DNA from 4 places in the Rahnella sp. PAMC25617 genome. Region 1 is predicted to be linked to each of the others. Evidence: predicted binding sites of a transcription regulator. Region 1 holds the regulator's gene; each other region holds the start of a gene.

Region 1 (7,808 bases):
ACGGCCAGTTGCCAGAATAAAAACAGCAGCACAGGGCCGACCAGCGGCAGTAACCTTGAAGACCAGCGTGAAGTCATCCTGTTTCTCCTTATCCTTTATAAATCAGCGAAGCGACATCCACCGGTTTGCTGAAGATTTTTCTTTCCGTAAAGACGTCATAAAATTTCTGGAACCATTGCAGGTTGTCGCCTTTTAAATCGGGATACATCACAAAGCCCGGCAGCGGCACCTCTTTCACCAGCGCCGGTTCTATGCTGGTGTAACCGGCGACGTTTTCGCGAGCCTTGTCAGGATGCGCCGCAATGAATTCCACCGCTTTCTGATAAGCGGCAATAAACTTTTTGGTTTCTTCCGGTTTGCTGGCGATAAAACTGGAGTTCAGCGCCGCGGCGCCGCCGAACCAGGGCGCGTCTGCATTGCCGAGCACGTATTTAGAAATGACGCCGGTTTCCAGCGTGCGGGAAAGGTTTTTCATGCGCCCGACGGTGCCGGTGGGTTCGAGTGTATACACGCCGTCAATTTGTCCGGCGGCCAGCGCAGGTGCGTGCTGCCCGACCGGCAGTTCGATCACTGAAGGATTAGTGAAACCATTTTTCTCCAGAATGATCTTCGCCATCGTCACGTTCTGGATCCCCGGCCCGCAGGCGATCTTCTTACCTTTCAGATCGCTGATCGCTTTCGCAGTGCTGTTCAGCGGCACCAGAAATTCATCCAGAACCAGCTGATGATTGGACGGATTCGAGCAGATGATTTTGAACAAATCCGGTGAGGTGATAGCCCCCAGACCCAGCGCGCCTGTGGCCGTGCCGTTAGCGCACCCGTGGATCCTGCCGGTAATCATCCCCTCGACAATTTGCTGTGCGCTGGCGAATTTAACGCCTTTTACATTCAGTCCGGCTTCTTTAAAAAAGCCCTGTTCCAGCGCCACATATAACGGTAAACCGCCGACAATCGGCCAGTAACCAATGCGGATTTCATCGTCATCAGCTGCAAAGACCGAGGTCGGGATCATACCGCCAAGCGTGGAGACGCCGCCGGTGATGGCGAGCCATTTCATCAGCTGGCGGCGTTTTTTATCGACTTCAGGTTTGATGTTATTCATGGGCGGTTCCCTTAACGGTTATGCAGGCGCTGCAACTTGTACTGCAACTTGTATACATAACGTTAAGCACAGGGCGTGCCAGTTTGTCGGCAGGAGGGAATAAGCGGGAATTCAGCGGGTTGGGAACAATGAGCGCACTGCGCTGGTGCGAATTTTGCGCAGTTGCTCACAATCAGGATCCATTGCGGAGCAGATGGCTAGCAATTTACCCGCCAGTTGCTCCGCAGGATAATCTGTCAGACTTTAAACTCACTGCTCAGGCGGCTGACGCCCAGACCGTTCACCTTAGTCACTTTGATTTGCACCGGAATACGGTCTTTCATCGCTTCCACATGGCTGATCACGCCGATGGTTTTACCCGAGGCATTCAGGCTGTCGAGCGCGTCCAGGGCGGTGTCCAGCGTATCGGCGTCGAGTGTGCCAAAACCTTCGTCGAGAAACAGCGAGTCGATGCGGGTTTTATCACTGACCAGATCAGACAGCGCCAGCGCCAGTGCCAGACTGACCAGGAAGCTTTCACCGCCGGATAAGGTGCGGGTATCGCGCACGGCGTCCGCCTGCCAGGTATCGACCACCTGTAATTCCAGCGCATCGCTGGTTTTGCGCTGCAACAAATACCGCCCGTGCAGTTTTTCGAGCTGAAGGTTCGCCAGATACACCAGATGGTCGAGCGTCAGTCCCTGCGCGAATTTACGGAATTTTGCGCCGTCGCTGGAGCCAATCATCTGATTCAGATAACCCCAGTCATCGCAGGTCAGTTGCGCCTGGGCAATCTGAGCAATCAGCGCCTGTTGTCCGCTGTGGCGTAATGTGTCACTTTCCAGCTGGTTTTTCACTTCGCCCAGACGTTGCTGTAAAGCTTTCAGCTGTTGCGTCAGTTCTGCCAGCTGCGCTGTCAGAACGTCAAGATCGCTTTCTGTTTCACTCAGATGAGCCGGGCGGGCAAGACGATGTTTTTCGAGCTGCTGACCGGCATCCGCCAGTAACGCCTGCGCCTGCGCCAGTTGTTGTTGCAGATTTTCTTTGCGTTGCTGAAGCTGCTGACGGAGTGCGTCATCCAGCAGCGCCAGTTTCACCGCGGCTTCATTGGCAAATCCGCTGGCACTCAGCGCCTGTTGCCACGCCTGCTCCGCCTGCGTCAGTTGTTCTGTTGCCTGCAACTGTTGCTGTTGCGTGCTCGCCAGTTGCCCGGCCAGCTGATCGCGCTGTTCCTGCGCTTTTTGCAATGCGGTTTGCGCGTCACTGACCGCTTTTTCTGCCGCCTGTTGTTGCTGATGTAAGTGCTCGCGAACCTGCGCCACCTGGCGGTTGCCGAACAGTTCAAGGCGTTGAGCAGTCAGTTCTGAAAGGTTTTTTTCGCCTTCTGCAAACAACTTTTGCAGCCGTTCGACGTCTTGCTGAGATTTCGCCTGCGTCTCTTCCAGCCGGGTAACGCGTTCGGTCAGCAATGCGCTTTGCTGCTGCACTTTCTGCTGCGCGTTCAGTGCGTCATTCAGGGCATCTTTCGCCTGTTGCAGCGCCCGGGCCAGCTGTTCGTGCTGGCTAATCAGCGCCTGCGATTGTTGTTCTTCTTCATCGCGGGCAGTCAGCCATTGAGTGATGTCGGCGGTATCATGTAGCGTAAACGTCAGGTTCAGCGGTGCGCTGAGCTGTTGCCAGTTTGCGGTATGCGCATTCAGTTGCTGCTGGTCTTGCTCCAGCTGGATTTGCAGCCGCGTTTGCTGTTCTTTCAGACTTTTAATTTTTGTTGCCAGTTCGATACCGCTGGCTTTTACCGCATCGAACTCCAGTTGCATTTTCTCGAGGCGCTGCGCCGTTTCAGAAGGTTTGACCTCCTGATAATGTTCAATCGCCGGATGCGATGTGGAACCGCACAGCGGGCAGGCTTTGCCGCTTTGCAGATTCGCACGTTCGGCTTCGAGGCTGACGATCAGCATTTCCTGTTTATGCAGTGCCTTAACGTCGTTGAGATGCTCCAGCTGTTTCTGACATTGCAGGCGGATGGTGCCCAGACGCTGTTCTTCTTCAGCCAGTTGCGTCTGATACTGAACGAAATCTTTTTGCTGTTGCTGCACGCGCTGATTCAGCTGCGGGAAAATTTGCGCGAGTGAAAACAGCTGTTGCCGCACCGGACGCAGCTGCGTGAGTTCGGATTGTCGTTTCTGCAATGCTGCCAGCGGGTGCTGTTTTTCCAGCTCAGTCAGACGCTGTTGCGCAGTGTTGAGTGCGCCGGTCAGCGCGGTCTGGCGGGTCGTATGCTGGCGGCTTTCTTCGTCCAGCTTCTGTCGTTCGGCGGTCATTTGCACCAGCGTCGCGTTATGCTCACTGACAAGTTTCTGCACATCAGTGACAGACTGCTGTGTTTCAGTCAGTGATTTACGCAAACGGGTGATTTCGCCATCCAGCGGCAGGATTTTTTCTTCGATCAGCGTTTGGGTCTGACGCTGTTCTTCCGCCTGTTTCTGACGTGCCGTTTGCGACTGCTCCACAGCCAGATTCAGCGGCGTCATTTGCGCGATTTGCTGTTCCTGCTGCTGCGTCAGGTGCGCCAGTTGCTGCTGAAGACGTTGCGATTCATCCTGACAACGCTGGCGATCGTTGAGCAACGGACGCAGTTTTTCTGCCGGTTCGCTGCGCGCCAGTTGCTGTAACTGCGGCGCGGCGGCCAGATTTTCCTGCTCGGCGGCGGTCAGTTGTTGCTGAGATTGCTGCTGTTTTTGCTGCACCTGCTGCCACTGTTGCAGCCAGTTCAGATCCTGCTGGCGCTGTTGCGCCTGCTGACTGAGCGTGATTTCCTGCGCGTTCAGTTCAGCAAGTTGTGCTTCAAGCGTCTGGCGCTGTTCTTCGCTGAGCAGTTCGATCCCGGCCATGCGCTGGTGCAGACCATCAAGCGTTATCCGCGCTTCTTTATGTTGCTCAAATACTCGCTCAGACAGCAGCCCGTAAATTTCGGTGCCGGTCAGTTCCTCCAGCAGTTCGGCGCGGTCATTGGCATCGGCATTCAGGAATGCGGCAAATTGCCCCTGAGACAGCATCATGGATTTGGTGAAGCGACCGAAATCCAGCCCGGTCAGTGTGGCGATGGCATCGAGTTTATCGCGCACTTTATCGGCCAGAATTTTGCCGTCGGCCAGCAATGCCAGCTCTACTTTCGGTGCCTGCAGATTGCCGTCCGGCGAGTTTTTGGCGCGGCGCTGACTCCAGAACGCGCGATAACCGACGCCTTTGACTTCAAACTCCACTTCGGCCAGCGATTCGGCGGTGTGGCGCGTCATCAGCTCGTTCTGGCTTGGCGTGATGTTCAGCCGTGGCGTCTGATGATACAGCGCCAGACAGATGGCATCGAGCAGGGTGGTTTTCCCCGCGCCGGTCGGACCGGTGATGGCGAACAATCCGTTGCTGGCAAAAGGCTCAGCGGTGAAATCAATTTTCCATTCGCCTTCCAGCGAGTTCAGGTTTTTTAAACGCAGGCTGAGAATTTTCATTGTGCGCTGTCCTCCGCATTCTGACCGCTGGTGACCTGTTCAACAACCTGCGCAAACAGCGTGCGCATCCGCGCCTGACGCGGTTCGTCAGGATCCGGTTCCAGTGCCAGCCGTCTTTCAAAGACGTCACTGACGCTCAGTTCGCTGAGTGTCTCTTTTTCCTGTTGCTCAATGCGGTTGATACGCTGTTCTTTACTGCGGCGTAAAAGCACCACTTCTACTGGCAAATCTGCCGTCAGCGCCTGAATGCGGCGCTGAATATCACTGAGATAATCCTGCGTGGCGACTTCAATATCCAGCCACACCGGTTTGGCCGGATCGCCGCCTTCGAACTGCGCCAGTTGTTTTTCGATTTCTGCCAGCGAGCCTTTGATTATCTGCATGGGCTGGAAAACGGGAATTTCCAGCGTGTCGATGGCGTTGAGCGTCGCGCCCTCAAAGTCCAGTAAGTACACACTTTTGGCTTTACTCAGTTCATCAAAACTCAGCGCAATCGGCGAACCGCTGTAACGGATATGTTCGGTTTTGGCGACGCACTGTGCGCGGTGAATATGGCCAAGTGCCACGTAGTCGACCGGCGGAAACGCCTGCGCCGGGAAGGCATCGAGCGTGCCTATATAAATGTCGCGCACGGAATCGGAGGTGCTGACGCCAACCGTGGTCAGATGGCCGGTGGCAATGATCGGTAGCGAAACGCCGAGTTCGTCCCGTTTGGTCTGCGCGGCCTGCCACAATGCGTCATAATGCGCGGCGATGGCTTCCTGTAATGCCAGCTGTTTGTCGCTGCCGGATTGTCCCGCCTGACTGGCGAGCAAATCACGCGGACGTAAAAAGGGTATAGCGCAAAGTACCGCGCCAGGTTTTCCGTCACGCTGGTTGAGCACCAGAATCTGTTCTGAGAGGTTTTCGCCGACGGTCGCAATCACCCGCGTATTCAGGCAGGAAAGCAGCTCACGTGATTCATTAAGCGTGGCGACAGAATCGTGATTCCCGGCCAGTACAATCAGCTGACAGCCGGTTTGTTGCAGTTCGACGACGAAACGGTTGTAAAGCTCTCGGGCATAGCTGGGCGGCGAACCGGTATCGAATATATCGCCTGCCACAATCACGGCATCTACCTGATGTTGCTGCACCTGACCGGTCAGCCAGCGCAAAAATGCCTGATGTTCGGCGGCGCGGCTTTTGGTGAAAAAGTACTGGCCGAGGTGCCAGTCTGACGTGTGGATCAGGCGCATGAGACTCCCGTATGGATCTGGATGACGACAATGGGGCAAAGTATAAACGTCGGCGGGGGACGCTGTCCCCGATAAATCAGACCAATTTCAGCGAGATGGCAGCTGAATAGAAGAAATGTCTCTGTCATATTTGACTGTAATGAACCATCATTTCTATTCATAAATCTGTCACAAAACTGACGCATAATGGCGCCCGCAATCAAATAAAAGATCGCTAACCTATTGGCAGGACCTACGATGGCAAGACGTATACTGGTGGTTGAAGACGAAGCTCCAATCCGTGAAATGGTGTGTTTTGTACTGGAACAGAATGGCTATCAGGCAGTAGAAGCTGAAGATTTTGATTCAGCCGTTGGCCAGCTGGTAGAACCTTACCCTGAACTTATCCTGCTCGACTGGATGTTACCCGGCGGTTCCGGTATTCAGTTTATCAAACATCTCAAACGTGAAGCGCTGACCCGCGAAATTCCGGTGATGATGCTGACCGCCCGCGGTGAAGAAGAAGACAGGGTGCGCGGCCTGGAAGTCGGTGCCGATGATTACATCACCAAACCGTTTTCTCCAAAAGAACTGGTTGCCCGCATTAAAGCCGTGATGCGACGCATCTCGCCAATGGCGGTGGAAGAAGTGATCGACATGCAGGGTTTAAGCCTGGATCCGTCGTCTCACCGTGTGATGGCCAACGAGCAGGCGCTCGATATGGGGCCGACCGAATTTAAATTATTGCACTTCTTTATGACCCACTCCGAACGTGTTTACAGCCGCGAACAGTTGCTCAATAACGTCTGGGGCACTAACGTTTATGTGGAAGATCGCACGGTAGACGTGCATATTCGTCGTTTACGTAAAGCGCTGGAAACCAGTGGACATGACAGAATGATCCAGACTGTTCGTGGAACCGGATACCGTTTTTCAACGCGTTATTGAGTCCCCACAGCGGAGAATCTGTGTGCTAGAACGTTTGTCATGGAAACGATTGGCCGGTGAATTCTTTCTCTTTTGCCTGCCCGCGTTAATCCTCGGTATCTTCGTCGGCCATTTCGGCTGGCTCCTCTTTGCGTCGCTGCTGGCGGCGCTGGGCTGGAATTATTACAACCAGCTCAAACTCTCTCACTGGCTGTGGCTTGACCGCAGCATAACCCCGCCGAATGGCCGCTGGAGCTGGGAGCCTTTGTTTTACGGGCTAAACCAGATGCAGATGCGTAACCGCCGTCGCCGTCGCGAATTAGGTCAGCTCATTAAACGTTTCCGCAGTGGTGCCGAATCATTACCCGATGCGGTGGTACTGACGACGGAAGAGGGCAATATTTTCTGGTGTAACGGGCTGGCGCAAGATTTGCTCGGTTTCCGCTGGCCGGAAGATAACGGACAACACATCTTTAACCTGCTGCGTTATCCCGAGTTTCGTACCTGGATCCAGACCCGTGATTTCAGCCGTGCCCTGAATCTGCAACTCAATAACGAGCATTACGTCGAGTTTCGCGTTATGCCTTATTCCGAAGGGCAATTGCTGATGGTGGCGCGTGATGTTACGCAGATGCGTCAGCTCGAAGGTGCGCGTCGTAACTTCTTCGCTAACGTCAGTCATGAACTGAGAACCCCGCTGACTGTATTGCAGGGATATCTGGAAATGATGGAAGACGCCAAGCTGGAAGAGCCGTTTCGTACCAAAGCGCTGGACACCATGCAGGAGCAGACGCGGCGCATGGACGGGCTGGTCAAGCAGCTGCTGACATTGTCGAAAATCGAAGCGTCAGCAAATATCGATATGCACGAGAAAGTCGATATTCCGGTAATGCTCGGCATGCTGGAGCGCGAAGTGCAATCTTTAAGCGGTGGCCGTCACGAAGTGGTGTTCCGTGTAAACGAGAAACTGAAGGTCTTTGGCAATGAAGATCAGTTACGCAGCGCGGTGTCGAATCTGGTGTACAACGCCGTCAACCACACCCCGGCGGGGACGCGGATAGAAGTCAGCTGGCAACAAAC
Region 2 (7,808 bases), on a different contig from region 1:
CTACGAACCATTTTTCAAATGTCGGTTTATCAGTCAGGACTTTCATTACACCTTCTTTTCAATAGCATGGTAACGGGTGTTATTAGGCATTCCTCTGGGATAAGACACAATAGAGGTTTTTCGAAGTCGTGCTTTGAATTTTTTATATCACCTGAACTAAGTATTTGATCAAAAGAAGAATAACTGAAAAATGAACAATAAATTTGACTATAATCTCATCAAAACGCTGGTGCTGGTGTATGAAACCCGAAGCATGAGTAAATCTGCGCAAGCATTAGGAATATCATCGCCCACGCTGACCTATGCATTAAATAAACTCAGGGATTATTACGATGATCCCTTATTCATCAAATCTGTTAAAGGACTAAGAGCCACGCCGCTGGCTAACCAGCTTTATCCCTCCTTTAAAAATATTGATGAAGAAATATCCCATTCTTTGATGGTAAGTACTGATGATCCACCTGAAATTTCTAACGTTATTATCAGAACCAATACAATGATTGAATATTATTTGATTGATAAGTTATTAAAAAATAGTAAATTTCCCAAGGAGTTAAATTTTACCTTTAATAACCGTATCATGCTGGAAGACCAGCGTAGTACCGCACTGGTATCAAGAGAAGTCGATATCGATATCGGCTCAGCCATCAGGCATAACCACTCGTTCATTTCAACAAAGATTGCTCAGTCACGGATAGTGGGTTTGTGCCGGAAAGGACATCCGAGGATAAAAAACCAATTGAGCGACAAGCAGTGGATGGCAGAAGAGCATATCGTTCTCAGCTCCGCCGAAACCAGCGCTTACCTTCCTGAAAAGCTGTACGGGCTGTCTCATCAGAGGAATATCCGTTACAGGTCTAACTCACTGATTAATATGATTTACTGCATTGAAAAAAGTGATGCTGTGATGTTCTTTCCGGCATTTCTGTTAAAGCATATCCCCGTGCATTTAGGCGTGCGCAGTGTGGAAATCCCCTGGATGGAAGAAGACACTCTGGATATTTATGCTTATATCCACAGTAAGGCGAAAAATGACGAGAGACTGGAATGGATTATCCAGTTACTGAAGGAGTAGAGAATAAATGATGGGGCATTATTCTGCGAAATTACAGTTACCCGTTTTTCTACAACCAGAATGGTGACATATACCTCGCCACCGGACATGTAACCATCTGGCAATTAATAAAAAAAACTTATTTACTGTGCTGCGCCACCAAATCTTGCGCACACGCCCACGCCGAACTCCAGGCCCACTGGAAGTTATACCCGCCCAGCCAGCCGGTCACATCCACCACTTCGCCGATGAAATACAAACCGGGGACTTTCGCCGCCGCCATCGTTTTAGAAGACAACTCTTTGGTATCGACACCGCCGAGTGTCACTTCTGCCGTGCGGTAACCTTCGGTGCCATTCGGCTGCACCTGCCAGTTTTGCAGTTGTTCCACCAGTGCGGCCTGTTGCGGCACGTTCAGCTGTTTGAGCGTCACATCCGGAAGCTGTCCCAGCGTTTGCAAGCATTCCACCAGACGCTTCGGCAGTTGCATCGCCAGCGTATTCTTCAGGCTCTGATTAGGATGTTCCTGACGCTGCGTATTCAGAAACGCCGCCAGATCGACATCAGGAAGTAAGTTAACACTTACAAACTCACCAGGCTGCCAGTAGCTTGAAAGCTGTAAAACAGCCGGACCGGAAAGGCCACGGTGAGTAAACAGAATGCTTTCGCGGAATACGGTACCATCTTCGGCGGTCAGCACCGCAGGAACGGAAACGCCGGAAAGCGTCTGTAAATGTTCGAGAAGCGGCTTATGCAGGGTAAACGGCACCAGACCGGCGCGGGTCGGCAACACTTTCAGGCCAAACTGTTCCGCCAGACGGTAACCGAACGGAGAAGCGCCGAGTCCCGGCATGGAAAGTCCGCCGCTGGCAACAACAAGTGAGTGAGTACTCACAGTTGAGCCGTTCACGTTGATAATAAAGCCTTCTTCCGTTTTCTGAACGTCGGTGATTTCACTTCTCAGACGCACATCAACGTTACCCGCTTCGCACTCTTTATCAAGCATCGCCACAATCTGCTGCGCGGAGTCATCACAGAAAAGCTGGCCGAGGGTTTTCTCATGCCAGGCGATATTGTAACGGTTGACCATATCGATGAAATCCCACTGGGTGTAACGCGCCAGTGCGGACTTACAGAAATGCGGATTTTCAGAAAGATAAGCCGCCGGCTCGGCGTAAAGGTTCGTGAAGTTGCAGCGTCCGCCACCCGACATCAGGATTTTACGTCCGGTTTTTTTGCCATTATCCAGCAGCAGAACCCGGCAGCCACCCTGTCCGGCCTGTGCCGCACAGAACATACCTGCAGCACCTGCACCAATGACGACCACATCAACCTGTTCCACTTTCGGCCTCTCTTTATGAATATTCGACTACGTTTTAGATAGGGTTTCCCCCTTCTGAGCGGGCGTGCTGCCCACTGAGTGGCGCGAATTGTAAGGGACAGACGCGTCTTAAACCAGTCAGACAGCTTGCTTTCTGAACGTCGTAAGTAAATGTTTCAGCTGGCAAAGGAGGAATAAGATTTTGATAAATAAAAATTTAATTGAAACCGACGCGATTATTGAACTGTTTTTAGTCAAAAAAATGTCATATTTTCCTTTTCCCCTCACCCTGTTCTCGCAGATAATGCGCGGCGTTCATGACCACTAACTGGCGTAACAATTATGCTGCATCTATTTGCCGGGTTGGATATTCATACCGGTTCGTTGTTGATTCTCGCGTTACTGTTTGTTCTGTTCTACGAAGCGATTAACGGCTTCCATGATACGGCCAACGCAGTAGCAACCGTCATCTATACCCGGGCAATGCGTTCGCAATTAGCGGTCGTGATGGCAGGGGTATTTAACTTCTTTGGCGTTCTGCTGGGTGGTTTGAGCGTGGCCTATGCCATCGTCCATCTACTCCCAACCGATCTGCTGCTCAATGTAGGTTCCGCACATGGTCTTGCCATGGTGTTCTCTATGTTACTGGCGGCGATCATCTGGAACCTCGGCACCTGGTATTTTGGTTTGCCGGCGTCCAGTTCCCATACCCTTATCGGCGCCATCATTGGCGTAGGGCTGACCAATGCATTAATGACTCACACGTCCGTGGTCGATGCATTAAACATCCCTAAAATGATTGGTATTTTTGCTTCGCTGATTATCTCTCCGCTGGTCGGGATGATTATCGCCGGTACCATGATTTTCCTGCTCCGCCGTTACTGGAGTGGCAATAAGAAACATGCCCGTATCCACCTGACACCGGCAGAACGTGAGAAGAAAGACGGCAAGAAAAAGCCGCCATTCTGGACACGTACCGGTCTGATTCTGTCGGCTATCGGCGTGAGTTTCTCTCACGGCGCTAACGATGGTCAGAAGGGTATCGGTCTGATCATGCTGGTGCTGATTGGCGTGGCGCCAGCAGGTTTTGTGGTGAATATGAACGCGACCGGTTACGACATTACCCGTACCCGCGACGCCGTGACTCACCTCGGCCAGTATTATCAGCAACATGTTGATGCCGTGCCGCACGTGGTTGCACAGACGCCAATGGTGCCTGCACCGGACGTCAATATCGCACCGACCGATGAGCCTAAAGTGTTCCATTGCGACAGCAGCCACGCACTTGACGCTATCGGCCGCGCGCAAACACTGCTGACCAATCTTCAGTCTTACAGCGACCTGGCACCGGAAGAACGCAGCCATATGCGCCGTCTGCTGATGTGTGTTTCTGATACTGCGGATAAAGTGGCCAAGCTGCCGGAAACCTCTCCTGCGGATAAACGCTTCCTCGGCGAGCTGAAAACAGACATTCTGCAAACCGTTGAATACGCACCAATCTGGATCATCATTGCTGTCGCTCTGGCGCTGGCACTGGGTACCATGATTGGCTGGAAACGCGTGGCGACCACCATCGGTGAGAAGATTGGTAAGAAAGGCATGACGTACGCACAAGGCTTGTCTGCACAGCTGACCGCGGCCGTTTCTATCGGCGTTGCCAGCTATACGGGTATGCCGGTTTCCACCACACACGTGCTGTCTTCTGCGGTTGCAGGGACCATGATTGTGGATGGCGGCGGTGTGCAGTCGAAGACCGTGAAGAACATTGCAATGGCGTGGATCTTAACCCTACCGGTGTCGATTGTCCTTTCCGGCGTGCTGTACTGGCTTGCGCTGAAGCTGATCTGATAGCTTTCTGAACGGCATTAAAAAGGCGACCCTGCTCAGCACGGTCGCCTTTTTTGTTTCCTTTTCCACACATCCTCCCTAATTCATAACCAAAGTAACTGGAGTTGCAGCAAGGCAGCAAGCGAGAGAATCCCGATGAGCTGACACAAGTCAGTGATTCGGGTGAACGAGAGCCGCTAACGCCACTGCAGCTTCAAGTACGAAGGGTATGCTAATACCAGATCAGCATCGCTAACATACTGATTAAAATTAATCCGACCAGTGCAGTTGTCAGCATAAACTGACCGCGGACCCGTTCACAACGGCGGATAAACTCAGGATCGTGATGTTCAACATAGCGCTGAGCATAAATGTAACGCACCAGTCTTATTTGTTTGCTCGGCTGACCGTGCGACGTGAAGAATCCCCCGCCATCAACGTACTGATACAGCAGCGGATCGCACCCCCGCAGTACCACCAGCAATGCGCGCAAAGAAGAGTAATAGCGCAGCATATTCACGACACACACAAAACATAAAGCCCAAAACAGCGCAACGGGACTGATCATGATTCCCCCTCAAGGCGAACTGACACCACGCAATGCACCGGTAAAATAGCGGCGCATACCCGACGTTTCGCCCTGCCTTTCCGCAATTTCACACCCCCGGGCAAACTGCGCCCGCCCTCTTTTCGTACCACAGAAGATTGCCAAAGCAGGAGAAGCCTGCATTATTGAGTGTAGGAAACGAATCCCGAACTGTTCATATTATTTCTATCTATAGATGCCCGGATTTCGAAATGGGATCTGTATGCTTGATTTCTCTGACCATTTTGGCGCTATACTGAAGTCATGACATTCGCATGATGCTGATATTGCTATTAACCGACTTATGGAAGGAGTTTTCTTATGGCTTACAAACACATACTGATTGCTGTTGACCTCTCACCTGAGAGCAAAGTTTTAGTCGAGAAAGCGGTTTCCATGGCGCGTCCGTATAACGCCAAGGTGTCCCTGATCCACGTTGATGTGAACTATTCAGACCTGTACACCGGTCTTATCGACGTCAATCTGGGCGACATGCAGAAACGCATTTCCGAAGAGACGCACCACGCGCTGAACGAACTGTCGCAAAACGCCGGTTACCCGATTTCAGAAACCCTGAGCGGCAGCGGTGATTTAGCGCAGGTGCTGGTGGATGCCATCAATAAATATGGCGTGGATTTAGTGCTGTGCGGCCATCACCAGGATTTCTGGAGCAAACTGATGTCGTCCGCGCGTCAGCTGATCAACACCGTTCACATCGACATGCTGATCGTGCCTTTGCGCGATGAGGAAGAAGAAGCGTAAGACGTATTATTGCGTTAACGCTGACATAAAAATGCCCGCAGGTGAAAACCGGCGGGCATTTTTTATGAGATTTTAACTTGGAATTCTGGTCAATCCCTGAGCAAAAGCGTATTTTGTATATACAGAACGTTTTCATATCTGCATAAAATCAATATCTGTCTGTTTATTAAACATAATAAATTAAAATGTCAGGTATATACGGATGAAGTTTTTCATACAGGATGTATCATGAAAATCCAGTTTTCAGCGGCAGTGAAAGAGAAATTGTTCGTAAAGCACAGTGTTGTGGAGAAAGAGGTCTTCGAATGTTTTGCTAACCGTGAGGGTAATTACCTTAAGGATACCCGAGAGAAGCACCTGACGACGCCGCCCACCTTGTGGTTTATTGCTGAAACGAACAGAGGCCGGACACTTAAAATTTGCTTTGTGCCACCCTATAACGGGCTCCCGGCTCAGCTAAAATCAGCTTTCGAGCCTAACGAAATTGAAAGGCGAATTTACGCCAGTAAAGGTGCTCTTTGAAAATCGGCAGTCACGCTCCAAATTTAGAGGAAGACATTATGACGACCCGCCAGGATGCTCAGGATAATGCAGAAATGTGGGATAACCGCGAACTGGGTGCATCCGAAGAACACGCAGAAGCGGTTTCCCCGTCTGAGGCCGCTGAGTACGATGACATGATGGAACTTCAGGCAATTTCAATCAGGCTGCAAAAGTCGCTGCTCAATAACCTGAAAACTATCGCGGCACATCACCAGATTGGTTACCAGCCGATGGTCAGGGATTTGCTCACGCGCTTTGCAGAAGCTGAAATGAAAAAAATCCTGATTGAGCAGTTAAACAAGATCGACGAGGCACAACGGGATCGCGAAAAAACCGTGCCAGTCACTGAGTTTATTGAGGATTTGCGTAATCAGGCATGAAAATAAGAAACCAGAACGTTATGCAGTGCTTTCTGGTTTCTTTTTCATCTCGTTGAGATATGACAACAACGGCAGCTTTCTATAACGGCGTATAAATATCAAACCGGTGACTCTTGGTCACAACTGCGGCCTGTGCGGCGATATCAGCCATTGGCGGGGCATAGTCCGGGCGTTTTACCACGATACGTTTAGTCGCTAAGCGGCGCGCCGGTTCCAGCAGGCCGTCGGCATCTTCATCCGGGCCGACTAAACCCTGAAACACCCGCATCTCTTTCTTCACCAGCGCACTTTTCTGTTTGTGCGGATACATCGGATCGAGATACACCACTTCCGGCTTTGGCGAAAGCTCAGCAAGCGCGGTCAGACTTGAAGCATGCAGCAGCGTCATGCGCTCGCGCAACCACGGACCGATTTCCGCATCACGATAGCCACGCGCCAGCCCGTCATCAAGCAATGCCGCGACGACCGGATTGCGCTCCAGCATCCGCACTTTGCAGCCCAGAGATGCCAGTACAAACGCATCGCGGCCCAGTCCTGCGGTCGCATCGACCACATCCGGCAGATAACTGCCTTTGATACCGACGGCTTTCGCTACCGCTTCGCCACGTCCGCCGCCGAATTTGCGACGATGCGCCATCGTGCCGCCGACGAAATCGACAAAGATCGCGCCGAGTTTGGGCTCGTCGCGTTTGCGTAATTCCAGACGTTCAGGCGTCAGCACCAGCGCCATCACGGCATCAGGGTCAGACGTCAGATTCCAGCGCTGCGCCAGAACAGATAAGGCGCCTTCATCGGCGCCTTCTTCACACAGTAAACACACACTCACAGGCAGAGGTTATCCTTTGATTCCGTAGTGGCGCAGCATAGCATCCAGCTGCGGCTCACGCCCGCGGAAGCGTTTGAACAGCTCCATTGGCTCTTCGGAACCGCCGCGCGACAGAATGTTATCCAGGAACGACTGACCGGTTTCGCGGTTGAAAATCCCTTCTTCTTCAAAGCGGGAATAGGCATCGGCCGACAGCACTTCCGCCCACAGATAGCTGTAATAACCCGCCGCATAACCGCCTGCAAAGATGTGGCTGAAGGCGTGCGGGAAACGTCCCCATGAAGGTGACGGCACCACGGCAACCTGTTTCTTGATTTCTGCCAGCGTTTGCAGGATTTGCGCGCCTTTGGCCGGGTCATATTCCGCATGCATACGGAAATCGAACAGACCGAACTCCAGCTGACGCAGGATAAACAGCGCCGCCTGATAGTTCTTCGCCGCCAGCATTTTATCCAGCATCTCTTTCGGCAACGGTTCGCCGGTTTCGAAATGGCCGGAGATGAACGCCA
Region 3 (7,808 bases), on a different contig from region 1:
TGGTGCGCATTGTTAAAGAACACGGTGAAGAAGAGTATATCTATCTTTCCGGTGGCATCCTTGAGGTGCAGCCGAATGCAACGACCGTGTTGGCTGATACTGCAATCCGTGGGCAAGACCTCGACGAAGCGCGCGCGCTTGAAGCCAAGCGCAAAGCGGAAGAACACATTAGTGGTTCTCACGGCGACGTTGATTACGCTCAGGCGTCAGCGGAACTGGCTAAGGCGATCGCGAAACTTCGCGTTATCGAACTGACCAGAAAAGCGATGTAACAACATCAGTTAGAAAAGCGACCTTCGGGTCGCTTTTTTTTTGCCTTTAAAAAAGTACATTTTCAGTGTTTTCCCCAACGCAAATTTTCGCTTTTAGTGGAATGCTTGCGTGATTAATCGACACTTTACCCTCAGTTTTTTTGGTGTAGTCTATGCAGCATACAACCCTTGCAGGCTGCGGTCTGCGGGCGGTTTTTGAAGCGAAATATGTAGTAATCCGCGCACTGAACGGGTTACTTTTGTCACTCAAATTGGATTTGTCAGGTTACCTATGTCGAACAGCGCACTGAGTGTGGTGATCCTTGCCGCGGGCAAGGGGACACGCATGTACTCCAACCTCCCGAAAGTTCTTCACCCGTTGGCCGGCAAGCCAATGGTTCAGCACGTCATTGATGCGGCCACGCAAGTGGGTGCCCGGAACGTGCATCTGGTCTATGGCCACGGCGGCGATTTACTGAAGAAAAATCTGGCAGGCAGTGATCTGAACTGGGTATTACAGGCAGAGCAACTGGGCACCGGTCATGCAATGCAGCAGGCGGCGCCGTTCTTTGCTGATGATGAAGATGTGCTGATGCTGTACGGCGATGTTCCGCTGATTTCCGTCGATACCTTGAATAAATTGCTCAAAGCCAAGCCCGATGGCGGCATTGGATTACTGACCGTGGTGCTGGATGATCCGACCGGTTATGGCCGTATTGTTCGTGAGAATGGCGTTGTTACCGGCATCATCGAGCAGAAAGATGCCAGCGAAGAACAGCTGAAAATTCAGGAAATTAACACCGGTATTCTGGTGGCTAACGGCGCGTCATTCAAACGCTGGCTCGGTCAGCTGAACAACAACAACGCGCAGGGTGAATACTACATCACCGATATTATTGCGATGGCGCATGCGGAAGGACACCTGATCGCCACCGTTCACCCTGCACGAAACAGTGAAGTGGATGGCGTGAATAACCGCCTGCAACTTTCCCGTCTCGAGCGCGTATATCAGAGCGAACAGGCTGAGCGTCTTTTACTGGAGGGCGTGATGCTGATGGATCCGGCGCGATTTGACCTGCGCGGTGAGCTGGCGCACGGCATTGATGTGGTGATCGACACTAACGTAATTATTGAAGGTCACGTAAAACTGGGCGATCGCGTCAAAATTGGTGCGGGTTGCGTGCTGAAGAACTGCGTAATTGGCGATGACTGTGAAGTCAGCCCGTACAGCGTGTTCGAAGATGCGTTGCTGGAAAGCGGTTGTACTGTCGGACCGTTTGCCCGTCTGCGCCCCGGCGCTGAACTGGCTGAAGGCTCGCATGTAGGTAATTTCGTCGAAATTAAAAAGGCGCGCCTGGGTAAAGGCTCGAAAGCCGGTCATCTTTCCTATCTTGGCGATGCCGAGATTGGCGATAACGTGAATATCGGTGCGGGCACCATCACCTGTAACTACGACGGCGTGAACAAGCATAAAACTGTCATTGGTAATGATGTCTTTGTCGGGTCTGACACACAACTGGTCGCGCCCGTCACGGTCGGTAATAACGTGACTATTGCTGCGGGTACGACGGTGACGCGCGATGTGCCGGATAACGGTCTGCTGCTCAGCCGCGTGCCGCAGGTGCACAAGCCTGACTGGCAGAAACCGGTGAAGAAAAAATAAGCTATTCTGAGGCTTAAGCATTCAGGCGCAGTTTTCTGCGCCTGATGTTTGTTTATCACGTTGTGTTTTGGTCTGCATTTTGTCGTCGAAATTCAGTCCAAAACATAATAATCCCCAACTCTCTACAAGGCTCGGGGAACCGCAAGTACACCGGAAAACGGGGCTTGTGGATAAATCAGGTCAGGCATCAAAAAGGTCCCGAAAGACCTTCTATAGGAATAAAACTGATGTGTGGAATTGTAGGCGCTGTGGCGCAACGCGATATTGCTGAAATTTTGTTGGAAGGTTTACGCCGTCTCGAATACCGCGGTTATGACTCAGCCGGTCTGGCTGTGATTGATGCTGACGGGAAAATGGGACGTCTGCGTCGTCTGGGCAAAGTCCAGATGCTGGCCGATGCTTTGGATGAACATCCGCTGCACGGCGGTACCGGTATTGCTCACACCCGCTGGGCAACACATGGCGAGCCTTCTGAAGCCAATGCCCACCCGCATGTGTCTGATTACATTGCGGTAGTGCATAACGGTATTATCGAAAACCACGAACCTCTTCGTGAATTACTGATTGAACGCGGTTACCGTTTTGATTCTGAAACGGATACCGAAGTGATCGCGCATCTGGTGCATTGGGAACAACTTCAGGGCGGCACGCTGCTGGAAGTCGTTCAGCGTGTTATCCCGCAACTGCGTGGTGCGTACGGTACGGTAGTGATGGACCGCCGCGACCCGTCTGTTCTGGTCGCTGCCCGTTCCGGTAGCCCGCTGGTGATTGGCCGTGGCGTGGGTGAAAACTTCATCGCTTCCGACCAGCTGGCGCTGTTACCTGTTACCCGCCGCTTCCTGTTCCTGGAAGAAGGTGATGTTGCTGAGGTTAAGCGCCGTTCTGTCAGCGTTTATGATAAAAATGGTCATGCCGTTGAGCGTGAAGAGATCGAATCCAAAGTACAGTACGACGCCGGTGACAAAGGCGTTTACCGTCACTACATGCAAAAAGAGATTTACGAACAGCCGCTGGCCATTAAAAACACCCTCGAAGGGCGTTTTAATCACGGCGAAGTCAATCTGAGCGAACTGGGCGAAAAAGCTGACGAAATTCTGTCCCGTGTTCAGCACGTGCAGATCATCGCCTGCGGGACGTCTTACAACTCCGGCATGGTGGCTCGTTACTGGTTCGAATCTCTGGCCGGTATGCCATGTGATGTCGAAATCGCGTCAGAATTCCGCTATCGCAAATCCGCTGTTCGTCCGGGCAGCCTTATCATCACGCTTTCTCAGTCTGGTGAAACGGCTGATACGCTGGCAGCGCTGCGTCTGTCCAAAGAGCTGGGTTATCTCGGTTCTCTGGCGGTCTGTAACGTGGCCGGTTCTTCTCTGGTGCGTGAATCCGATCTGGCGCTGATGACCAAAGCCGGTACCGAAATTGGCGTGGCCTCTACTAAAGCGTTCACTACGCAGCTGACCGTTCTGCTGATGCTGGTGGCACGCATGGGCCGTCTGAAAGGGATGAGCCCGCAAGTTGAGCATGACATTGTTCACGCGCTTCAGGCGTTGCCTGCGCGTATCGAACAAATGCTGTCGCTGGATAAAACCATCGAATCTCTGGCTGAAGGTTTCTCTGACAAGCATCACGCCCTGTTCCTCGGTCGCGGCGATCAGTATCCGATCGCGATGGAAGGTGCGCTGAAGCTGAAAGAGATTTCGTATATTCACGCAGAAGCTTATGCGGCGGGCGAGCTGAAACATGGCCCGCTGGCGCTGATTGACGCGGATATGCCGGTGATCGTCGTTGCACCTAATAACGAATTGCTGGAAAAACTGAAATCGAATATCGAAGAAGTGCGCGCCCGTGGCGGGCTGCTGTATGTCTTCGCCGATCAGGACGCCGGTTTCACCGACAGCGAAGGGATGAAGATTATCCAGCTGCCACACGTTGAAGAAATCGTCGCACCGATTTTCTACACCGTGCCGTTACAGTTGCTGTCCTACTACGTTGCGCTGATTAAAGGCACCGACGTTGACCAGCCACGTAACCTGGCGAAGTCTGTGACCGTCGAATAAAACCGACCGGTTCAGTCGCTGATTCTCTGAGCGCCTTTCGGGGCGCTTTTTTATTGTTTCCGGTTTTTCTCTTTCTCAGTAAACGGTCACGATTTTCTTCTCTCAGACTTCGTAACCCGCGCCGGATAAGGTATAGTTCGCGTTTTTCTGAAGGTGCTTTGCTCAATGCAGACCGACTCCATTCGTCTTAACAAATACATCAGCGAGAGCGGAATTTGCTCGCGCCGCGATGCCGATCGTTACATCGAACAGGGAAATGTTTTTATTAACGGCAGGCGTGCCGCGGTAGGGGCTCAGGTATTTGCCGGCGATGTGGTGAAAGTGAATGGTCAGGTTATCGAGCCGCGTGATGAAGAAGATCTGGTACTGATCGCGCTGAACAAACCTGTCGGCATCATCACCACGATGGAAGAAGGTGAGCGGGACAACATCCGTGATTTCGTTAACCACAGCAAACGCGTCTTCCCGATTGGCCGTCTGGATAAAGATTCGCAGGGCCTGATTCTGCTGACCAATCATGGCGATCTGGTCAACAAAATCCTGCGCGCCGGTAACGACCACGAAAAAGAATACATCGTCACCGTCAACAAGCCGATCACAGACGAGTTTATTGCCGGTATGGGCGCGGGCGTACCGATGCTCGGTACCGTGACGAAAAAGTGCAAAGTGAAGAAAGAAGCGCCGATGGTGTTTCGTATTACGCTGGTGCAGGGGCTTAACCGCCAGATCCGCCGTATGACCAAGCACTTTGGTTTTGAAGTCACTAAGCTCGAACGCGTGCGCATCATGAACATCAATCTGAAAGGATTGCCGCTGGGCGAATGGCGCGACCTGACCGATGATGAACTCATTGAGTTATTTAAACTGATTGAAAATTCGTCGTCTGAAGATAAACCGGCGAAAAAAGCGCAGGCAAAAACTGCTCAGGCTAAGAAACCCACTGCTGCAAAACCGGCTGTCACAAAACCGAAAAATACCGAAAAACCGGAGGGTAATTCAGGCTCCCGTAAGCGTTTTGCCCAGCCCGGGCGTAAGAAGAAAGGGCGATAATTTGCCCGCTTTTTGTCATCTGCCGGTGTCACAACCGGCATTTCCCGCTTAAAATCCCCGCATTTTGCCCGTATAGTTCGAATTGTGACCAGTGTCATAAAACTGTCACATAACGTACATTTTACTGTCACTAAACTGTCCTATTTTCCTCCTGTGCCAAACACTTTAATTAACGTCGACATCAGTCGGGAAGTTTAAAACCACCAGGAGTGGAACATGAAATTGATGCGTAACACCGTCGCCGGTCTTGTAGCAGCGACTTTCTCCCTCACAGCAATGTCTGCTTTCGCTGCCACTAACCTGACTGGCGCTGGCGGCACCTTCCCAGCTCCTGTTTACGCTAAGTGGGCTGACGCATATCAGAAAGAAACCGGTACTCAGGTTAACTATCAGGGCATCGGTTCTTCCGGCGGCGTGAAACAAATCATCGCTAAGACCGTAGACTTCGGCGCATCTGATGCCCCGATGAAAGACGAAGATCTGGCCAAAAACGGCCTGTTCCAGTTCCCTACCGTGATCGGTGGCGTGGTACTGGCTGTTAACATCCCGGGGATCAAATCCGGTCAGCTGACGCTGGACGGCGCAACGCTGGGTGATATCTACCTCGGCAAAATCAAAAAGTGGAACGACGCTGCGATCACCAAGCTGAACCCGGGCGTGAAACTGCCAGACACCAACATCGCGGTCGTTCGCCGTGCTGACGGTTCCGGTACCTCTTATGTCTTCACCAGTTACCTGGCGAAAGTAAACAGCGAGTGGAAAGACAAAATCGGTTCTGGTTCTACTGTGAACTGGCCTACGGGTCTCGGCGGTAAAGGTAACGACGGCGTTGCAGCCTTTGTTCAGCGTCTGCCTGGTTCAATCGGTTATGTAGAATATGCTTACGCCAAGCAAAACAACCTGGCTTACACCAAGCTGGTTGATGCTGACGGTAAAGCGATCAGCCCGACTGAAGAATCCTTCAGCGCAGCGGCTAAAGGCGCTGACTGGAGCAAAACCTTCGCTCAGGACCTGACTAATCAGAAAGGTGACAATGCGTGGCCAATCAGCTCCACCACCTTCATTCTGATTTACAAAGATCAGCAAGACGCAGCGAAAGGCACTGAAGTGCTGAAGTTCTTCGACTGGGCTTACAAAAACGGCAACAAGCTGACGACCGATCTGGATTACGCAGCCCTGCCTGAATCAGTGGTTGAGCAGATCCGTGCAGCATGGAAAACCAACGTTAAAGACAGCAGCGGCAAAGCACTGTACTAGGAATACCTGTCATACCTGAAGCTGCACCGGCGTTAGCTGCGCTCGTTCACCCGAATCACTTACCTGAGTAAGCTCACCGGGATTCACTTGCAGCTGGCTTGGTGCAACTCCAATTATTTTGGGTATAGTAACTCTGCTTCATTCCCTCTCCGGCCGGGGAGGGAATTAAATTTGAATTAAAAGAGAGTGGTATGGCTGAATACAAGCCGGCTATCAAGGCACCCAGCAAAAACGGTGACATCATCTTCGGCGCTCTGGTCAAACTGGCTGCGCTGATTGTGCTATTCATGCTGGGCGGCATTATCGTCTCGCTGTTTATTGCTTCCCTGCCGAGCATCGAAAAGTTTGGTTTATCCTTCCTGTGGACGAAAACCTGGGATGCTCCGAACGAACAATTCGGCGCACTGGTGCCGATTTACGGCACGGTCGTGACCTCCATTATTGCCTTGCTGATTGCAGTTCCTGTCAGCTTTGGTATCGCATTATTCCTCACTGAGCTGGCGCCGAACTGGATGAAACGCCCGCTGGGTATTGCTATCGAACTGCTGGCGGCGATCCCCAGCATTGTTTATGGCATGTGGGGTTTGTTTGTCTTTGCACCGCTGTTTGCGCAGTACTTCCAGACGCCGGTGGGTGATGTACTTTCCGGTATCCCGATTGTTGGCGCACTGTTCGCCGGTCCGGGTTTTGGTATCGGTATTCTGGCGGCGGGCGTCATTCTCGCCATTATGATCATCCCGTACATTGCCTCCGTCATGCGTGACGTGTTCGAGCAAACGCCGGTGATGATGAAAGAATCTGCTTACGGCATTGGTTGCACCACGTGGGAAGTGATCTGGCGCATCGTGCTGCCGTTCACCAAAAACGGGGTAATCGGTGGCGTGATGTTAGGTCTGGGACGCGCACTGGGCGAAACCATGGCAGTGACCTTTATTATCGGTAACACCTACCAGCTCGACAGCGCCTCACTTTATGCGCCGGGCAACAGTATAACCTCCGCACTGGCAAACGAATTTGCCGAAGCGGAAGCCGGTCTGCACACTGCCGCGCTGATGGAACTGGGGCTGATCTTGTTTGTTATCACCTTTATTGTCCTGGCGCTGTCGAAAGTGATGATCCTGCGTCTGGCTAAGAAAGAGGGCCGTTAAGATGACGACACTCGACATGCAAAGTAACGCAGCATTACTGGAATCACGCCGTAAACGTCAGGCATGGCGCCGTCAGAAAAACCGTATCGCGCTGATGGTCTCGATGATGACCATGGCGTTTGGTCTGTTCTGGCTGGTCTGGATCCTGTTTACCACCATCGTCAAAGGTGTGGACGGGATGTCGCTGGCGCTGTTCACGCAAAACACGCCGCCACCGAACACGGCGGGCGGCGGTCTGGCGAATGCCATTGCGGGCAGCGGATTACTGATTTTATGGGCGACGGTCATCGGTACGCCTCTGGGCGTGATGGCGGGGATTTATCTGGCCGAATATGGTCGCAAATCCTGGCTCGCTGAATTTATTCGCTTCATCAACGACATT
Region 4 (7,808 bases), 360 kb from region 1:
GCAATACCCGTCAGGGCATTGGCGACTGGAGCAATGACGAAGTGGTGCAGTACCTGAAAACAGGGGCTAACTCGCGTACCGTGGCTGCCGGTCCGATGGCGGAAGCGGTCACGAATTCACTGCAGCATTTGTCGGATTCAGATCTGCATGCCATCGCGGTTTATCTGAAAAGCTTGCCGGGCAGCAAAGATAATTCCGCGCCTTTAGCCGCTAATTCCGCGATGGCCAACGGCAAAGAACTCTACGCCGATAACTGCGCGGCATGCCATCAGAATTCCGGTGAAGGGGTACGCAACATGATCCCTGCCCTGAAGGGTAATAACGGCGTTCAGGCCACCCGGCCGACCAACATTCTGCACGTGCTGATGAACGGCGGGCAGGGGGCGGCAACGGCAAGCAATCCGACCAGCGCGGACATGCCTGAGTTCGGCTGGAAACTGACCGATCAGCAGATGGCGGATGTCAGTACGTATATCCGTAACGCATGGGGAAATCAGGCGCCGGCGGTTAGCAAAGACGACGTAGCAAAAGCGCGTAAATCTCAGCAGGGTGCTGCCGCATTGCATAATCCCGAACAGCAGTAAACGAAAACTAACGTAAGTTTTAAAGTTTAAAGAGCCTCGTAAGAGGCTCTTTTTGTTGGTTTTTATTCATCATCTAAATGTAAGATTTCGAAGCATAGATACATAAGCAGTGGCATGTGAAACGAGAAGTAAATTGATTTGATATGGTTATTTATACAGCGCAAAATCCCCACAGATTAAGAGTTTCTAAACAGGGAAAGCTCATCAGCTCATGTGAGGGACAACAGCCATGTTTCAGCTCAGCACAATGGATATCTCGCCCGTCAATCCGATGCTCTACTTTCCCGGTGCCTCTGCCTGGCCGGAAGAATACAAAGGAAAATTGCTCATGGAAAAGCTCATGCAAAATCAGATCAATAATATCGAAAAACAAGGGATCAAAAACGGTGAGGAAATTGCCGGACTAAATCTTCGTGTAGGGAAGGTGGAACAACAGGTCAGTCAGCTGACGGAAGTGGTCACCGACACTAATCTGCGGGTCGGCAAACTGGAGTATCAGATGGTCACGCTCACTGAAGCGGTAACAGATATCGGTGTGCGTGTAGGAAAAACTGAACAGAACATCTCCCGCATCGACGGGCATCTTCTTAGGATTGACGATCGACTGGTGCATATCGACAAACGGTTTGAACAAGTCGATAAACGGTTTGAACAAGTCGATAAACGGTTTGAACAAATCGACAAACGGTTTGAACAGGTGGATGCGCGCTTTGTAAAGATTGAAGCCTCATTAAGCGCCATGCAGAAGATGTTTTATGACCTTATGATCCAACAGACACGCTGGATTATTAGCATGATGCTGGTACTGGTAGGTGCAACTTTTACAGCCGCTCGCTTTATCCATTAAGAGGGGCCTGCTGCGGTCAAACGCTGATTACGATAAGTTGAGCGCAGCAGCAAAACTGGCAATAACGGCTATAATATAGACAGGTCGCCACCTTCCTTGTGCCCTTGTGTGACGGGCATTTCCGAAGGTCTATCACTGCACGCCGCTGGCGGCTTTCGGCGTACAAGGGGGTGTTTCATGGCAAATCATGTCTGGGGACTGTTATCCCATCCTGGTCCCGAACTGCAGCAAATCCAGCGTGAGCGGGAAACCGTTTCACATGTGTATTCCCACCATGTTCTTTTGATGGCGTTGATCCCGGTTGTCTGTTCGTTTATCGGTACAACACAGTTGGGCTGGAATTTCGGTGACGGTCAGACGCTGATGGTTTCCATGTTCACCGCGTCGTATATCGCCGTTATCTTCTATGTTCTGATGCTCGCCGCTGTCGCACTCATGGGGCGCATAATCTACTGGATGGCACGTCGTTATGACAGCCGCCCGACACTCAACAGCTGTATCGTGTTTGCCGGTTATGTTGCCACGCCGATGTTCCTGAGTGGTCTTGTTGCGCTTTATCCGATGGTCTGGTTATGCCTGTTCGTCGGCATCATCGGGCTGTGTTATAGCGGATATCTGTTGTATCTCGGCATTCCTAACTTCCTGAATATCGACCGTCGCGAAGGGTTCCTGTTCTCCAGTTCAACGCTGGCAATGGGCGTTCTGGTATTAGAGTTACTTCTGGCTCTGACGGTGATTATGTGGGGTTACGGAACACAGTTATTTTAACGTAATGGCTATCTTACTTGCCATTTTGCCCCCGGGCAGTGCTCGGCTTCCTCACGTACTTTATGTACGCTGCGGAGCCTCCGCGCTGTCCGGGAACAAACTGCCTGCGCCGACTACGCCATTTGCCTTTTGAAGGACATTATTCCTGCCAGTTTTTCATCTTACTGGTTTTTCCGATCCCCGGATTGAAGCTGTTGGTCGGGTCTGCTTGCCGGTAGAACTCTTTCAGATGCGGTTTTGCCAGATACAGATGCCCGACGTTATGCTCTGCCGGATATTCCGCGCCTTTGGCGTCGAGCAATTCAAGCATCCGGTGTTTCAGTGCCTTGCTGTTCGCGCCTTTTTTGACGATGTAATCCTGATGGAAAACGTGGCACATGAAATGGCCGTAATACAGTTTTGCCACCAGCTGATTGTCGATATCTTCCGGCAATGTTTCGAACCAGTCGCGGTCATTACGGCGCAGTGCAATATCCAGCGCCAGAATATCCTCCACTTCTTTTTCATGTACCGCGTGATAACGCACCGCAGCACCTGCAGCGGCGAAACGGTGGAGGAAAGCTTTTTTGCCTTCGTCAGCCGAGCAAATAAAGAAATCACCCTGACCATCACTGAAGAAACGCGTCAGAAATGTACGTGCCTCATCAATTCCAGGGCCGGACATTTTTAGCAGTAAGTGATGTTCAAACCGGTCACGGTACTGCTTCATGCGAGGTGGAAGGTGATTCGGCAGGGCTTTGCTCAGGCATTGCATTACGCGGTCGCTGAAGTTTTTCGGCAGGAAAGGGACTTTACTGGCATGCGCATCGAATTTCCCTTTCGCGGTAAACATGTCCGGCATTTTGTCGGTGCCAAGCTTATCGATCATCATGAACGTGTCTTTGCCGTAGACTTCGGTGATATCGAAAATATCGCGATGCATGTATTCACCGGCCACCGGCAGGTTCGCAAAATCACGCAGGATCTGACGACGTAATTCGGTCAGCACTGCCGTGTCATTGGTGCCGATATAAAATACCTGCTGTTGCGTTTCAGCCGGGAAAGTATCCAGACGTACGGCGAACACGGCCAGTTTTCCTGCACAACCTGAGGCTTCAAACAGCCGCCGTTCATCGGCGTTAAAACGTGAAGGCGTATCAGCGTCCACTTCACGCACCCGCGCAGCATAATCATGGTCAGATGCCAGACGCTGATCGTGCAGTATGTCACTTTCCAGATAATCAGCTTTTTCCAGACGCGTCAGTATTTCTTCCGGCGTTTCGCCAAGATTAATACCCAAATGGTTAATCAGGCGTAATTCACCCTGTGCGTCGATCTGCGCATAAAGCGCCATTTCGGTATAGGCCGGACCGCGTTTCACCAGCGATCCACCTGAGTTGTTGCAAATCCCACCGACCACCGATGCACCGATGCACGACGAGCCAATTACCGAATGCGGTTCACGGTTATAAGGTTTGAGGATTTTTTCCAGCTTATAAAGGGTGCTGCCGGGGAAGCCGATTACCTGATGGCCACCGTCGAGCAACTGAATTTGATCAAGTTTGAGAGTACTGAAAATGACGATATCGCGGTCATAATCATCACCGCTGGGCGTTGAGCCTTCGGTCAGCCCGGTATTAGCGGCCTGCATAATGACAATCTTATCGGCGGCGATACAGGCTTTAAGCAACTGCCATTGTTGCAGCAGCGTTTGCGGAAATACCACGGCCAGCGCTTTGCCGCCACCTGAACGAAATCCTTTGCGGTAGCGCTCAGTGTTGCTGTCTCCGGTCAGAACATGACGGCTGCCAGCAATCTCTTTGAGCGTGGCGATGAGTGACTGATTATCCATTTCATCTTCCTTTTTAAATGCGTTGCCATCTAATCATAGACTTAAATGATACTTATTAAGTTAAACCCCATTCGGGATATCCGTTAGGTAATTTCACTTAATCTGTTGCATTTTTGTCATGTGCTGTCCATTAAATCGTCATTGATGTGTCATATAACTCGCGCTTAATGAACGCCAGATTATGAAAGCAACCGAGAGACAGCATCATGGCGCAAGCTCAACTTAAGCTGGCACAGGCTGAATACCCTCAGGCCGGGCCACAGCATTTAAACAAAGTTCTGGACGTGAAAGGCCTGGTGAAATCTTATAAATCAGGTCAGCGCGTCCTGAATGACATCAATTTTGATCTGCACGCGGGTGAGTTCGTGGCGGTGATTGGCCGGTCCGGCGCAGGTAAATCCACTCTGTTACACGTACTCAACGGTACCATTCCGCTTACCGATGGTAGCGTAGTGTGTCATTACGAAAATGGTGAACAACAGCAACTGGCCGGGCTGACCGGTAAAGCGTTGCGTCGCTGGCGCTCGGGTTGCGGGATGATTTTCCAGGATTTTTGTCTGGTTCCTCGCCTGGATGTGCTGACTAACGTGTTGCTGGGCCGTCTGAGCCATACCTCAACATTCAAATCTTTCTTTAACCAGTTTGACGACGAAGACCGTGCCCGCGCGATTTCTCTGCTCGAGTGGCTGCATATGTTGCCGCATGCGTTGCAGCGCGCTGAAAATCTCTCCGGTGGTCAGATGCAACGTGTGGCGATTTGCCGTGCCCTGATGCAGAACCCGAAAATTCTGCTGGCCGATGAGCCTGTTGCGTCGCTGGATCCGAAAAATACGCTGCGCATCATGAATGCGCTGAAAAAAGTCAGTGAAGAAAATATTGCCGTCATGGTCAACCTGCACTCGGTCGACCTGGTGAAAGATTATTGCACCCGCGTTATCGGTATCGCCAAAGGGCAAATTATTTTCGACGGTCATCCCGATCAGTTAACTGACGGTATTTTGCAACAGTTATACGGTGAAGAACACGAAGCCATAAACAGTTAAACAACAACGTTATTTATTTTGCAGTACTTATTTCTACTTTCTCTCAATCTACACAAGGTCATCATTACATGAAGAAGTTATTACGTCTGGCAGTTTTCGTAGCAGGTTCTTTTACCGCGATGCACAGCATGGCAGAAGATGCGCCTAAAGAATTGAATTTGGGTATTCTGGGCGGCCAGAATGCGACTCAGCAAATCGGTGATAATCAGTGTGTAAAAGATTTCTTCGATAAAGAATTAAACGTGGATACCAAACTGCGTAATTCCTCTGATTACTCAGGTGTTATTCAGGGGTTATTAGGTAAGAAAGTAGATATGGTATTAAGCATGTCGCCATCGTCTTTCGCTTCAGTTTATATTAATAACCCGAAAGCCGTAGATCTGGTCGGTATTGTTATCGACGATACCGATAAATCCCGGGGTTATCACTCGGTGGTTGTGGTGAAAGCCGACAGCCCGTACCAGAAATTGTCTGACCTGAAAGGTAAATCATTCGGCTTCGCGGACCCGGATTCCACGTCCGGCTATCTGATCCCAAACCAGACTTTCAAGAAAGAATTTGGTGGCACGACAGACAACAAGTACAACAACTTCTTCTCCAGTGTCACCTTCTCCGGCGGCCATGAGCAGGATATTCTTGGCGTGCTGAACGGTCAGTTTGAAGGCGCAGTGACCTGGGCATCGATGATTGGCGACCGTGAAACCGGTTATACCTCCGGCGCATTCAACCGTATGATCCGCATGGACCATCCGGATCTGATGAAGAAAATTCGTATCATTTGGGAATCTCCGCTGATCCCTAACGGCCCGATCTTAGTGCGAAGCGATCTGCCACCGGCGTTCAAGGCTAAACTGGTTTCTGCCATCAAGAAACTGGATAAAGAAGACCACGCCTGCTTCGTGAAAGCCGTCGGCGGTAAACAACATATCGGCGAAACGTCCCTGGCTGAATATCAGCAGATTATTGATATGAAGCGTGAGCTGACTAAAGGCGGTCGCTAACCCGTAACTCCCTCCCCTGCGAAGGGGAGGGTTGGGGTGGGGTATTAATGGCAACTCAGGAAGCGAAAGCTTTTACCATTATTGTTTTTTTAATACCCCCTCCTGACCTCCCCCTTCGCAGGGGGAAGAATAATGATTATCGCAAATCGGAAATATTATTTTGAACAAAGACTTCAATCGTTATTACCAGCAGATCCGGGGAAAACAAAAGCGTGAGGCGCTGATCTGGTCAGGGCTGATGCTGTTGTTATATCTGTGGTCAGGCAATGTTTCCGAACTTAATTTAAAAACGATTATTGTCTCCGCGCCGAGCTTCTTTGATTATATTGGTCAGACGGTGCCGGTATTACACTGGTCATTGTTATTTTCTGACGGTCATACAGAAGGTTCACTGGCGTATTGGGGATATCGTCTTAATATTCAGTTGCCACTGATCTGGGAAACTATTCAGCTGGCGTTATCCTCGACGATATTATCGACCGCGCTGGCGGTTATTCTGGCGTTTCTCGCCGCGGGTAATACGGATTCGCCAAAATGGGTGAAATTCAGTATCCGCACTTTTGTGGCTTTCCTGCGTACCATGCCGGAGCTGGCGTGGGCGGTGATGTGCGTCATGGCCTTTGGCGTCGGCGCTATTCCGGGCTTTATCGCGCTGACTTTACACACCGTCGGCAGTCTGACCAAACTCTTCTACGAATCCATTGAAACCGCATCGGACAAACCGGTGCGCGGTCTGCGAGCCTGCGGAGCGGGACGCTTGCAGCGTATGCGCTTTGCTATGTGGCCGCAGGTTAAACCTATCTTTCTGTCGTACAGTTTTATGCGCCTCGAAATCAACTTCCGTCAGTCTACAATCCTCGGTTTAGTCGGGGCGGGGGGCATCGGGCAGGAACTGATGACGTCAATCAAACTGGACCGTTATGACCAGGTCAGTATGACCTTACTACTGATCATTCTGGTGGTGTCGGCGATGGATTTTCTATCCGGTAAATTGCGCAAACGCGTCGTGGAGGGCACTTTCTGATGTTAACTGATGCGCTTGAACCTCATGTTGTCAGCAGCCTGAAGCAGCAGCACGGACATTTGTTTGCCGCACAGCGCCGCTATCTGCGTTACCTCGCGATACTGGCTGTCGTCATTGCGTTGTACTACGTCTATTTCTTCAGTTATTTCGGTATTCCGTGGAGCGAAGTGGTGCGCGGCACCCGTGAAGTCGGACGATATTTCCTGCGCATGTTCGTCTGGCATAACGTTTCCGAATGGCCTTTTAAGTATTATTTCACGCAGATTGCGATCACGCTGGCGATCGTTTTTGCGGGCACAATCACTGCGTCTTTCCTTGCTCTGCCACTGTCCTTTCTGGCGGCGCGCAATGTAATGTCTACGCCGCTACTCAGACCGGTTTCCATGATTATTCGCCGACTTCTGGATGTGCTGCGCGGGTTGGATATGGCGATCTGGGGACTTATTTTTGTCCGAGCTGTCGGCATGGGGCCACTGGCCGGCGTGCTGGCGATTGTGATGCAGGATTTAGGCTTACTCGGCAAACTGTACGCCGAAGGACACGAAGCCGTGGAACGCTCGCCGAGCCGCGGTTTACGGGCATTGGGAGCTTCACCGTTGCAAACGCACCGTTTTGGCATTTTCACGCAATCTTTCCCGACATTCCTCGCGCTGTCGCTGTATCAGATTGAATCTAATACCCGTTCTGCCGCGGTTCTCGGTTTTGTCGGC

The links. The regulator PhoB, encoded in region 1, activates phosphate uptake and scavenging genes when phosphate is short. The targets are predictions, from matches to a motif close to CTGTCATAAAACTGNCNNAT.
Region 2: the regulator PhoB is predicted to act here: its motif matches at 2,627-2,646, upstream of pitA (inorganic phosphate transporter PitA).
Region 3: the regulator PhoB is predicted to act here: its motif matches at 5,113-5,132, upstream of pstS (phosphate ABC transporter substrate-binding protein PstS).
Region 4: the regulator PhoB is predicted to act here: its motif matches at 4,177-4,196, upstream of phnC (phosphonate ABC transporter ATP-binding protein).

The regions. Positions count from the first base shown of each region.
Region 1 covers NZ_JBOCUM010000006.1:881,825-889,632, reverse strand. Annotated here, with positions in the region: gene ACM615_RS10195 (ABC transporter permease) at 1-77, opposite strand, end outside; gene ACM615_RS10190 (ABC transporter substrate-binding protein) at 89-1,102, opposite strand; gene sbcC (exonuclease subunit SbcC) at 1,339-4,587, opposite strand; gene sbcD (exonuclease subunit SbcD) at 4,584-5,822, opposite strand; gene phoB (phosphate response regulator transcription factor PhoB) at 6,060-6,749, shown strand; gene phoR (phosphate regulon sensor histidine kinase PhoR) at 6,772-7,808, shown strand, end outside.
Region 2 covers NZ_JBOCUM010000019.1:37,962-45,769, reverse strand. Annotated here, with positions in the region: gene ACM615_RS21740 (hypothetical protein) at 1-46, opposite strand, end outside; gene ACM615_RS21735 (LysR family transcriptional regulator) at 191-1,075, shown strand; gene ACM615_RS21730 (NAD(P)/FAD-dependent oxidoreductase) at 1,194-2,396, opposite strand; gene pitA (inorganic phosphate transporter PitA) at 2,718-4,223, shown strand; gene uspB (universal stress protein UspB) at 4,435-4,770, opposite strand; gene uspA (universal stress protein UspA) at 5,110-5,550, shown strand; gene ACM615_RS21710 (ADP-ribosyl-(dinitrogen reductase) hydrolase) at 5,779-6,072, shown strand; gene ACM615_RS21705 (hypothetical protein) at 6,111-6,473, shown strand; gene rsmJ (16S rRNA (guanine(1516)-N(2))-methyltransferase RsmJ) at 6,553-7,299, opposite strand; gene prlC (oligopeptidase A) at 7,309-7,808, opposite strand, start outside.
Region 3 covers NZ_JBOCUM010000001.1:150,115-157,922, reverse strand. Annotated here, with positions in the region: gene ACM615_RS00715 (F0F1 ATP synthase subunit epsilon) at 1-272, shown strand, start outside; gene glmU (bifunctional UDP-N-acetylglucosamine diphosphorylase/glucosamine-1-phosphate N-acetyltransferase GlmU) at 544-1,914, shown strand; gene glmS (glutamine--fructose-6-phosphate transaminase (isomerizing)) at 2,142-3,971, shown strand; gene rluF (23S rRNA pseudouridine(2604) synthase RluF) at 4,137-5,021, shown strand; gene pstS (phosphate ABC transporter substrate-binding protein PstS) at 5,238-6,278, shown strand; gene pstC (phosphate ABC transporter permease PstC) at 6,470-7,426, shown strand; gene pstA (phosphate ABC transporter permease PstA) at 7,428-7,808, shown strand, end outside.
Region 4 covers NZ_JBOCUM010000006.1:520,768-528,575, reverse strand. Annotated here, with positions in the region: gene ACM615_RS08490 (c-type cytochrome) at 1-584, shown strand, start outside; gene ACM615_RS08485 (hypothetical protein) at 814-1,431, shown strand; gene ACM615_RS08480 (Yip1 family protein) at 1,609-2,199, shown strand; gene dld (D-lactate dehydrogenase) at 2,339-4,030, opposite strand; gene phnC (phosphonate ABC transporter ATP-binding protein) at 4,237-5,073, shown strand; gene phnD (phosphonate ABC transporter substrate-binding protein) at 5,142-6,074, shown strand; gene phnE (phosphonate ABC transporter, permease protein PhnE) at 6,235-7,098, shown strand; gene phnE (phosphonate ABC transporter, permease protein PhnE) at 7,098-7,808, shown strand, end outside.